DNA from 2 places in the Streptomyces sp. NPDC091412 genome. Region 1 is predicted to be linked to the other one. Evidence: riboswitches for the same ligand, from Rfam matches in the RefSeq annotation. Region 1 holds a riboswitch; the other holds the start of a gene.

Region 1 (4,808 bases):
GTTCGCTTCCTTCTGTGTCCATGACGCGCCAGCTTCCCTGGGCGTGTGGCACGTAACCCTACGGCCTGGCGGCGACTCGGCGCCGGTCCGTCCACGGCGGCGAGGCGGTCTGTGCGCTTGCGTCCGGTTACGCCATGCTCTGTGCACATGATCGGCAACAGGTACACGGTGGCCGCCCGGACGATCAGGGCGGCCAGGACGGTACGGAACATGCAGGCGCCGGTGACGTGCGCCCTGATCGTCCTGTGCTGTCTGATCTTCGTGGCCGGCCCGGCGGCGGGCCTCAATCCCTCCTACGGCACGGGGGACGCGCTGCTGCTCGCCCAGCGGGCCTATTTCCGGCGGTGGGGCGTGATCCCCGCTGATTTGTTCACCGGCTCGTTCCGGGCCGCCCTCACCCCCGCGACGGCCCTGTTCGTGCACGGCAGCTGGGTGCACCTGCTCGGCAACATGCTCTTCCTCTACGTCTTCGGGGCGATGACCGAGGAGCGCATGGGCCGCGTCCGGTTCACGCTGTTCTACGTCGGCTGCGGCTACCTGGCCCTGGTGGGCTACGCGGTCGCCAACGCCGCCTCCGGGCAGAGCCTGGTGGGGGCCTCGGGCGCGATCTCGGCGGTCCTCGGCGCGTTTCTCTACCTGTTCCCCAGCGCCCGGGTGACCAGTCTCTTCCCGTTCCTGTTCTTCCTGCCGCTGCGCTTTCCCGCGTGGGTGGTGCTGCCCTTCTGGGCGGCCCTCCAGTGGCTGGCCGCCGGGCGCGCCGCCGAGGGACCGCAGGTCGCCTACCTGGCCCACGTGGTGGGCTTCGCCCTGGGCTTCGCCTGCGCGTGGGCCGGGTTCGGCCGGAAGACTAGAGTGAAGGCCGCCCCTGCTCCGGCCCCCGAGGGAGAGAACCAGCCGTGATCACCGCGATCGTCCTCATCAAGACCAGCGTGGACCGGATCCCCGAGATCGCCGAGCGGATCGCCTCACTGGACTCGGTCAGCGAGGTCTTCTCCGTCACCGGCACGTACGACCTGATCGCCATGGTCCGGGTGCGGCAGCACGAGGACCTGGCGGAGGTCATCCCGGGGCGGATCAGCAAGATCCCGGGCGTCGAGGGGACGGACACGCACGTGGCCTTCCGCACCTACTCGCAGCACGACCTGGAGGCGGCGTTCGCCATCGGGCTGGACTCCTGACCGCCCCCGGCTCCTGAGCGGGCGGATCACACCGCGGGCACGCAGCGGCCGCCCTCCGTGCGGTACGTCCACTTCGCGCCGTCCCTGACCAGCTCCCGCACCGCCGCCACGAAGCGGTCCACGTGCTCGTCGGGCGTGCCCGCGCCGAAGCTCACGCGGATGGCGTTGAGGGACTTCTCGCCCGGGGCGGCCTCGGGCGAGCCGCACTCGCCCTGGCTCTGCGGATCGCCGCCCAGCAGGGTGCGGACCAGGGGGTGGGCGCAGAAGAGGCCGTCGCGGACGCCGATGCCGTACTCGGCGGAGAGGGCGGCGGCGAAGTGGGAGCTGTTCCAGCCCGCCACGACGAAGGAGATCACTCCGACCCGCGGGGCGTCGTCGCCGAACAGGGAGAGCACCCTGACCTCGGGCACCTCGGCGAGGCCCGCCCGCACCTTGCGGATCAGGTACCGCTCACGCGCGACGAGGTCGTCGAAACCGGCCTCGGTCAGCGCCGTGCAGGCCGAGGCGACGGCGTAGGCGCCGATGACGTTCGGCGACCCGGCCTCGTGGCGGGCGGCCGACTCGTGCCACCGCACGTCCACGGACCCGTCGGCACGCCGCGCCACCGTGCGGCTCGCGCCGCCGCCCGCGAGGTACGGCTCGGCCTCGCGCAGCCAGTCGGCGCGGCCGGCGAGGACGCCGGAGCCGAACGGGGCGTACAGCTTGTGGCCGGAGAAGGCGACCCAGTCGACGTCGAGGTCGCGGACGGACACCGGGTGGTGCGGGGCGAGCTGGGCGGCGTCCAGGACGATCCGGGCGCCGTGCGCGTGGGCGGCGGCGGCCAGCTCCCGCACGGGCCACAGCTCGCCGGTGACGTTGGAGGCGCCGGTGACGCACACCAGGGCGGGGCCGTGGGGGTCGCGGCCGGCGAGGGCCCGCTCCAGGGTCGCCACGGCCTGCTCCGGGGTGCGCGGGGCGTCGAGGCAGGTCACCCGCGCGTCCCGCCACGGAAGCAGCGAGGCGTGGTGCTCGGTCTCGAAGACGAAGACCTGGCAGTCCGCGGGCAGCGCCCGGGCGAGCAGGTTGAGGGAGTCGGTGGTGGACCGGGTGAAGACCACCTGGTCCTCCGCACGGCAGTCCAGGAACTCCGCGACCGTGTTCCGGGCGTTCTCGAACAGGTCGGTGGAGAGCTGGGAGAGGTAGCCGGCGCCGCGGTGGACGCTGCCGTAGTACGGCGCGTACGCCGCCACGTCGTCCCAGACGCGCTGGAGGGCGGGCGCGCTGGCGGCGTAGTCGAGCGCCGCGTAGGTGACCTCCCCGCCGGTGACGAGCGGAACGGTGACGTCCCGGCCCAGCACGGGCAGCGGGGCACGGACGGACTGGCCGGCGGCGGCGACGGTGGGGACGGCGGAAACGGACATGGGTGAACTCCCGTGAAAGCAGGCGAAATCACCACGCGAGCGGGCACGGCTCGAGCGTGGAGAAGGGTGAAATGGGTGATGCGGAGGCGGGGCTCTACGCCCTAACGCATTCGCTTGCTCACGGGAGGCTCCCTCGTACGACCAGGACCCCTGGTGATGCGAGGGGTCCGCGCTTGCCGTGGGCCTCGCTGCCTACGGCCTGGTCTTCACCCGGGGCACCCCGCCACGGACGGAGGGTTGCCGGACAGCCGGCCGGGGCCACATGGCTGTCACTCATGACCTGTTTCAGCATCCTGCCACACGATCTTCCACGCGCAAGGCGCAGTCCGGATCGTGGACTGCGCCTTGCGACGGGAGGTTCGGGTCTCAGGCGTTGCTGACGGCCACCCAGCGCTCCAGCGTGCGCTTGGCGGACCCGGAGTCGATCGACTCCGCCGCGCGGTCCATCCCGGACCGGATCTGTTCGGCAAGGGTGCCCGGACCCGGCCGCAGGGCCACCAGCGCCGCCGCGGAGTTCAGCAGGACGGCGTCCCGTACGGGCCCCTGCTCTCCGTCCAGCAGGCGGCGGGCCACCTCGGCGTTGTAGGAGGCGTCACCGCCCCGCAGCGCCTCCACGGGCACCAGTTCGATGCCGACGTCCCGCGGGTCGAAGCGCTCCTGGGTCACCTTGCCGTCCCGGACGATCCAGACCTGGGAGGTGGCGGTCGTGGTGAGCTCGTCGAGGCCGTCGTCGCCCCGGAAGACCAGGGAGGAGTGGCCGCGCTCGGCGAAGACGCCGGCGACGACCGGTGCCATGCGCGGGTCCGCGACCCCGACGGCCTGGGCCCGCACCCTGGCCGGGTTGGTCAGCGGGCCCAGCACGTTGAAGACCGTGCGGATGGCCAACTGGCCGCGGGCGGCGCCCGCGTGGCGCAGCGCCGGATGGAACTTGATCGCGAAGCAGAAGGTGATTCCGGCCTCCTGCGCGACCTCGGCCACCCGCCGCGGCGTCAGCTCCAGATTGACGCCGAGCTTCTCCAGTACGTCGGAGGCTCCGGAGGCGGAGGACGCGGCCCGGTTGCCGTGCTTGACGACGCCGGCGCCCGTGCCGGCCACGACGATCGAGGACATGGTGGAGATGTTCACGGTCTTGGCGCCGTCGCCGCCGGTGCCGACGATGTCGACGGTCTCGCCGGGCACCTCGATCACATTGGCGTGCTCGTACATCGTCCGGACCAGGCCGGTGATCTCCTCCACCGTCTCGCCCTTGGCCCGGAGGGCCACCACGAACCCGGCGATCTGCGCGTCGGTCGCCTCGCCGCGCATGATCAGGTCCATCGCCCAGGCGGTCTCGTCGGCGGTGAGGTTCCGGCCGTCCAGCAGGCCGTTCAGCAGGGCGGGCCAGGAGCGGCCCGCCGCGGTGTTGCCTCCAGCGGGGGTCACAGCGTTCATATGCCGCTCCTGGGTCGGTGTCCCGTATGCGGGACGCGAGTCTTCGAACAGGTCCACCCTATCCAGCCCCGGGCATGGCGAAGGGCCCCGTCCGGGGATCGGACGGGGCCCTTCGACCGTGGCGTGGCGACGCTCAGCGGTCAGTGATCAGTGGTGGCCGTGGCCGCTCGTGATCTCCCTGTACTCCTCGACGGTCGGCTTCGGGATCTGGTTGTCCTCGCCGTAGTACGCGTTGCTGAGCTTGGCGCGCAGCTTCTGCGAGCCCTTGATCTTGCGCTCGACGCCGTTCTCGTCGACCGCCGGACCGATCTCGGCCGGCTCGTACTGGTCGTGCGCCGTGAGCGTGTAGAGCTGCTCCTGGCTGAGCGGCTCGTGGACCTCGATGAACTCACCGTGCGGCAGGCGCTTGATGATGCCGGTCTCGCGACCGTGCAGCACCTTCTCCTTGTCGCGGCGCTGGAGGCCGAGGCAGATCCGCTTGGTGGCGACGAACGCGATGATCGGTCCGACGAAGAAGCCGATCCGGACGAACCAGGTGACCGCGTTGATCGACAGGTGGAAGTGCGTGGCCCACAGGTCGTTGCCGCCGCCGACCAGCGTGATCATGTACATCGTGATCCAGGCGACACCGAACGCGGTACGCGTCGGGGCGTTGCGCGGACGGTCCAGGATGTGGTGCTCGCGCTTGTCGCCGGTGATCCAGGACTCGATGAACGGGTAGAGCGCCAGCGCCGCCAGGACCAGACCGAAGAGGACCAGCGGGATGAACACGCCCAGGACGAGCGTGTGGCCCCAGAAG
Region 2 (4,808 bases), on a different contig from region 1:
GCCCGCCGGTCGCCTCCGACGGCAGCCGGCGCCCGCCCTCGAAGCGGCCCGCCGCCTCCCGGTCGGCGTCGCTCAGCGCGGCGCACACCCACACCGCGCCCGCCTCCGGGCCGATCGCGGAGAGCCCGGACACCAGCCCTCCGCCTCCGCGCCGGGGGTGGAGCGAGCCGTCCGGGCGTACCTCGTACGAAACCGGGCCGCGGTTGGACGCGACCAGCACTTCGGCACCGTGCGTAGAAGCCATACGCCTCAACCTAGCCCGGCCCCGAAACGCTCAAACGTACGGTTCCGCTTCGTAGCCGGCGGACGGCGGGCGGTACCGGTGTTTCACGCCACCTGCCGGGTCGCGTACTCCGTGATCTCGGCCATCGGCGGACGCTCCTCCGTGTCCACGTGGTACGTCCGCGGCTCGAAGCCGTTCTCGCCGCGGACGAACTGGGTGAGGCAGGGGCGCACGAGGTGGCCCCGGGCCAGGCGCAGCTGGGCGGTGCGGTAGATCGCGGCGGCCATCCGGCCGAGCGCCTGTCCGTCCTGGTGCCGGTGCCTGCGCACCCCGACGTCGACCTGGGCGAGCGCGTCCAGGCCCACCAGGTGCAGCGCGTCGACCAGCATGCCCAGCTCGACGCCGTAGCCGACCGGGAAGGGCAGCTGTTCGAGGAGTGAGCGGCGGGCCGCGTACTCGCCGCCGAGCGGCTGCACGAAGCCGGCCAGCTGCGGCCAGTGCATGTTGAGCAGCGGGCGCGCCATCAGCTCGGTGACCCGTCCGCCCTGCCCGGCCGCGGCCGGTCCGGAGGTGTGTCCGCCGGGCACGGTGAAGGGCCGGTCGTACATCGCCTTGACCAGGTCCACGTCGCGTTCGGTGAGCAGCGGGCCCACGATGCCGGTGACGAAGTCGGAGGAGAACTCCCGCAGATCGGCGTCGACGAAGCAGACGATGTCCCCGCGGGTGACGAGCAGGGAGCGCCACAGGACCTCGCCCTTGCCCGGCACGGCCGGCAGGCGCGGAAGGATCTCGTCGCGGCGCACCACCCGGGCGCCGGCGGCGGCGGCCACCTCGAAGGTGCGGTCGGTGGAGCCCGAGTCGACGACGACGATCTCGTCGACGAGCGGCGCCCGCTCCACGAGGTCGCGGCGGATCACCGCGACGATGTCGCCGACCGTCGCCTCCTCGTTCAGCGCGGGCAGCACCACGGAGACCGACTGGCCGGTGCGCTGCTTGGCCGCCAGGATCTGGTGGAGCGGCCGGTCGGCCACGGACCAGGAGCGGGTGGCCAGCCAGCGCTCGACTTCTTCCAGCACGGTCAGCGGCTCCTCACTGTTGTCTCGCGCTTCGGACGACCGGCTCAGCCGTCCTGGCCTTCCGTTACAGTCTGAACAACGCGGACGACCATCCCATGCCGGGGGTCACCTCCGCGTCACAACCGAATACAGCTCATCCAGAGGGGCAGAGGGACACGGCCCGATGAAGCCCCGGCAACCCTCCAGCCGGTTCTCGTATCGACTGCTGTGCGAGCACAGCCGATCGTCTTCGCGAGGCTCCCGGCTAGGGAAGGTGCCAAATCCGTCTCACGGCGAGATGCGTCGTGAGGAAGATGAGGAGAAAGGGCCTCGCCTCACATGGCTGTGCAGACCGTTGTAAGCAGCACCGACTCCACTGTGGACCTCGGCCCCGCCGCGGCGCTGAGCTGCCGCGAGTGCGGTCACCGCGTCCCCCTCGGCCCGGTCTTCGCGTGCGAGGAGTGTTTCGGCCCGCTGGAGATCGCCTACGACTTCTCGGCCTACGACACCGAGGAGCTGCGCAAGAGGATCGAAGCGGGCCCCGCGAACATCTGGCGCTACGCGCCGCTGCTGCCCGTCCCCGCGGACGTCGCCGGCAAGCCGAACCTGAACCCGGGCTGGACCAAGCTCGTCCGGGCCGACCGCCTCGCCCGCGAACTGGGGGTGACCGGCGGGCTGTACGTGAAGGACGACTCCGGCAACCCGACGCACTCCTTCAAGGACCGCGTGGTCGCCCAGGCGCTGGAGGCGGCCCGCGCCTTCGGCTTCACCACCCTCTCCTGCTCCTCGACCGGCAACCTGGCCGGCGCCGTCGGCGCCGCGGCCGCCCGCGCCGGACTGCGCTCCTGCGTGTTCATCCCGCACGACCTGGAGCAGGGCAAGGTCGTGATGGCCGCGATCTACGGCGGCGAACTCGTCGGCATCGAGGGCAACTACGACGACGTGAACCGTTTCTGCTCCGAGCTGATCGGCGATCCGGCCGGCGAGGGCTGGGGCTTCGTCAACGTCAACCTGCGGCCGTACTACGCCGAGGGCTCCAAGACGCTGGCGTACGAGATCTGCGAGCAGCTCGGCTGGCGGCTGCCGGACCAGATCGTCGTCCCGATCGCCTCGGGCTCCCAGCTCACCAAGGTCGACAAGGGCCTGCGGGAACTGATCGAGCTGGGGCTGGTCGAGGACAAGCCGTACAAGATCTTCGGCGCCCAGGCCGAGGGCTGCTCGCCGGTGTCCACCGCCTTCAAGGCCGGCCACGACGTCGTGCGGCCGCAGAAGCCGAACACGATCGCCAAGTCCCTGGCCATCGGCAACCCGGCCGACGGCCCGTACGTCCTGGACATCGCGCGCCGCACCGGCGGTGCGGTGGAGGACGTGACCGACGAGCAGGTCGTCGACGCCATCAAGCTGCTGGCGCGGACCGAGGGCATCTTCGCCGAGACGGCGGGCGGTGTGACGGTCGGCGTGACGAAGAAGCTCATCGAGGACGGTGTCCTCGATCCGACGAAGACCACCGTCGTCCTCAACACCGGCGACGGGCTGAAGACGCTGGACGCGGTGGCCGGCACCGGCCTGACCGCGACGATCCGTCCGACCCTGGACTCCTTCCGAGAGGCTGGCCTGGCATGAGCGTGACCGTTCGTATCCCCACCATCCTGCGCACCTACACCGGCGGCCGGGCCGAGGTGAGCGCCGAGGGCGCGACCCTGTCCGAGGTCATCTCGGACCTGGAGAAGAACCACACGGGCATCGCGGCACGGGTCCTGGACGACCAGGGCAAGCTGCGCCGCTTCGTCAACGTGTACGTCAACGACGACGACGTCCGGTTCGAGCAGGGCCTCGAGACGGCCACCCCGGACGGCGTGGGCGTCTCGATCATCCCGGCGGTCGCCGGCGGCTGATCATTACCTTCGGTAATCCTGGTCACGCAGAGTTCATCGAATGGCCCCCTCCGTGAGAGAAGCGGAGGGGGCAATTCTGTGTGGTTGAGCACGGTAGAGTTGGGGAACGCGCCCCCGAACTCCAAATCCGGGGCCATGGATTCCTGCCGCGGGCCCGGCAAGAAGTAGCCAAAGTCTGCGGGCCTTCTGCGGCATTTGCCTTGTTTATGGGGCCCGACTTGCCCTGAATTCACGTGAATTCTCCCTATATTCCGGACCGCGTACGTCCAGATTTCTCGTCCGATTGACCTGTTGCAGACGGCAGTTGGACAGATACATTCAGCCGCGGTCGACGCGTTCCGGCGCACGCCCCCGATCCACGGGGGGTGAGGTCTGACCCGGATCCGCGAAGTGTGGATCTGTGCAAGGGCCAGTAATAGGGGAGTTAGGCATGGCTCAGGGCACCGTCAAGTGGTTCAACGCGGAGAAGGGGTACGGCTTCATCGCGGTCGACGGTGGTGCGGACGTCTTCGTCCACTACAGCGCGATCCAGATGGACGGCTACCGCTCGCTGGAAGAGGGCCAGCGGGTCGAGTTCGAGATCTCGCAGGGCCAGAAGGGTCCGCAGGCCGACATGGTCCGCGTCACGGCCTGAATCGCGCGACCACCGCAAGCGACGTTCTTCTACGGAAGGGCCCGCACCTCCGCTGCCGGGGTGCGGGCCCTTCGCTGTGCCCGCGCGCCGTCCCGTCCGGCGTTCGGCGCGCCCGTGTCCGCGCACCGCGCGCTCGCACGGCCCGGCATGCCCGTGTTCGCGTCCGGCTGAGTCCCCGCCGACGCCCCGAAGGCGCTTGCACTCGAAGGGGTCGAGTGCTAATCATTGGCGTTAGCACTCTGAAGGTGAGAGTGACAACGAAGGACCGGGTCGGTGAGGCCACGGGCCGGGTGGGGCAAGGAACCTCCGGCCGGGGCCGTCCGTCGCGGGCGCGGGCGCGGTCCGAAGTAATCACCCCCAGTCCTGGGAGGACCACTTCACATGGCCAAGATCATCGCGTTCGACGAGGAGGCGCGGCGAGGCCTCGAGCGCGGCATGAACCAGCTCGCGGACGCCGTCAAGGTGACCCTCGGCCCCAAGGGCCGCAACGTCGTCCTTGAGAAGAAGTGGGGTGCCCCCACGATCACCAACGACGGTGTCTCCATCGCCAAGGAGATCGAGCTCGAGGACCCGTACGAGAAGATCGGCGCCGAGCTGGTCAAGGAAGTCGCCAAGAAGACGGACGACGTCGCCGGTGACGGTACGACCACCGCGACCGTGCTCGCCCAGGCCCTGGTCAAGGAAGGCCTGCGCAACGTCGCCGCCGGTGCCAACCCGATGGCCCTGAAGCGCGGTATCGAGAAGGCCGTCGAGGCCGTCTCCGCCGCCCTGCTCGACCAGGCCAAGGAGGTCGAGACCAAGGAGCAGATCGCCTCCACCGCCTCCATCTCCGCCGCCGACACCCAGATCGGCGAGCTCATCGCCGAGGCCATGGACAAGGTCGGCAAGGAAGGCGTCATCACCGTCGAGGAGTCGCAGACCTTCGGTCTGGAGCTCGAGCTCACCGAGGGCATGCGCTTCGACAAGGGCTACATCTCCGCCTACTTCGCGACCGACATGGA

Evidence for each region. A riboswitch is a leader RNA that binds a small molecule or an ion and turns the genes downstream of it on or off. The one in region 1 is predicted to bind S-adenosylmethionine.
Region 2: linked by a shared signal. The riboswitch ahead of thrC (threonine synthase) and the one ahead of ACIQMV_RS03345 (aminotransferase class V-fold PLP-dependent enzyme) in region 1 are both predicted to bind S-adenosylmethionine.

The regions. Positions count from the first base shown of each region.
Region 1 is NZ_JBIVTV010000001.1:736,249-741,056, forward strand. Features, by position in the region: gene ACIQMV_RS03335 (rhomboid family intramembrane serine protease) at 148-900, shown strand; gene ACIQMV_RS03340 (Lrp/AsnC family transcriptional regulator) at 897-1,178, shown strand; gene ACIQMV_RS03345 (aminotransferase class V-fold PLP-dependent enzyme) at 1,205-2,578, opposite strand; SAM riboswitch class IV at 2,743-2,859, opposite strand; gene trpD (anthranilate phosphoribosyltransferase) at 2,945-4,009, opposite strand; gene ACIQMV_RS03355 (cytochrome bc complex cytochrome b subunit) at 4,157-4,808, opposite strand, start outside.
Region 2 is NZ_JBIVTV010000010.1:53,551-58,358, forward strand. Features, by position in the region: gene ACIQMV_RS23625 (trehalose-6-phosphate synthase) at 1-244, opposite strand, end outside; gene ACIQMV_RS23630 (glucosyl-3-phosphoglycerate synthase) at 328-1,299, opposite strand; SAM riboswitch class I at 1,430-1,599, shown strand; gene thrC (threonine synthase) at 1,618-2,901, shown strand; gene ACIQMV_RS23640 (MoaD/ThiS family protein) at 2,898-3,173, shown strand; gene ACIQMV_RS23645 (cold-shock protein) at 3,604-3,807, shown strand; gene groL (chaperonin GroEL) at 4,189-4,808, shown strand, end outside.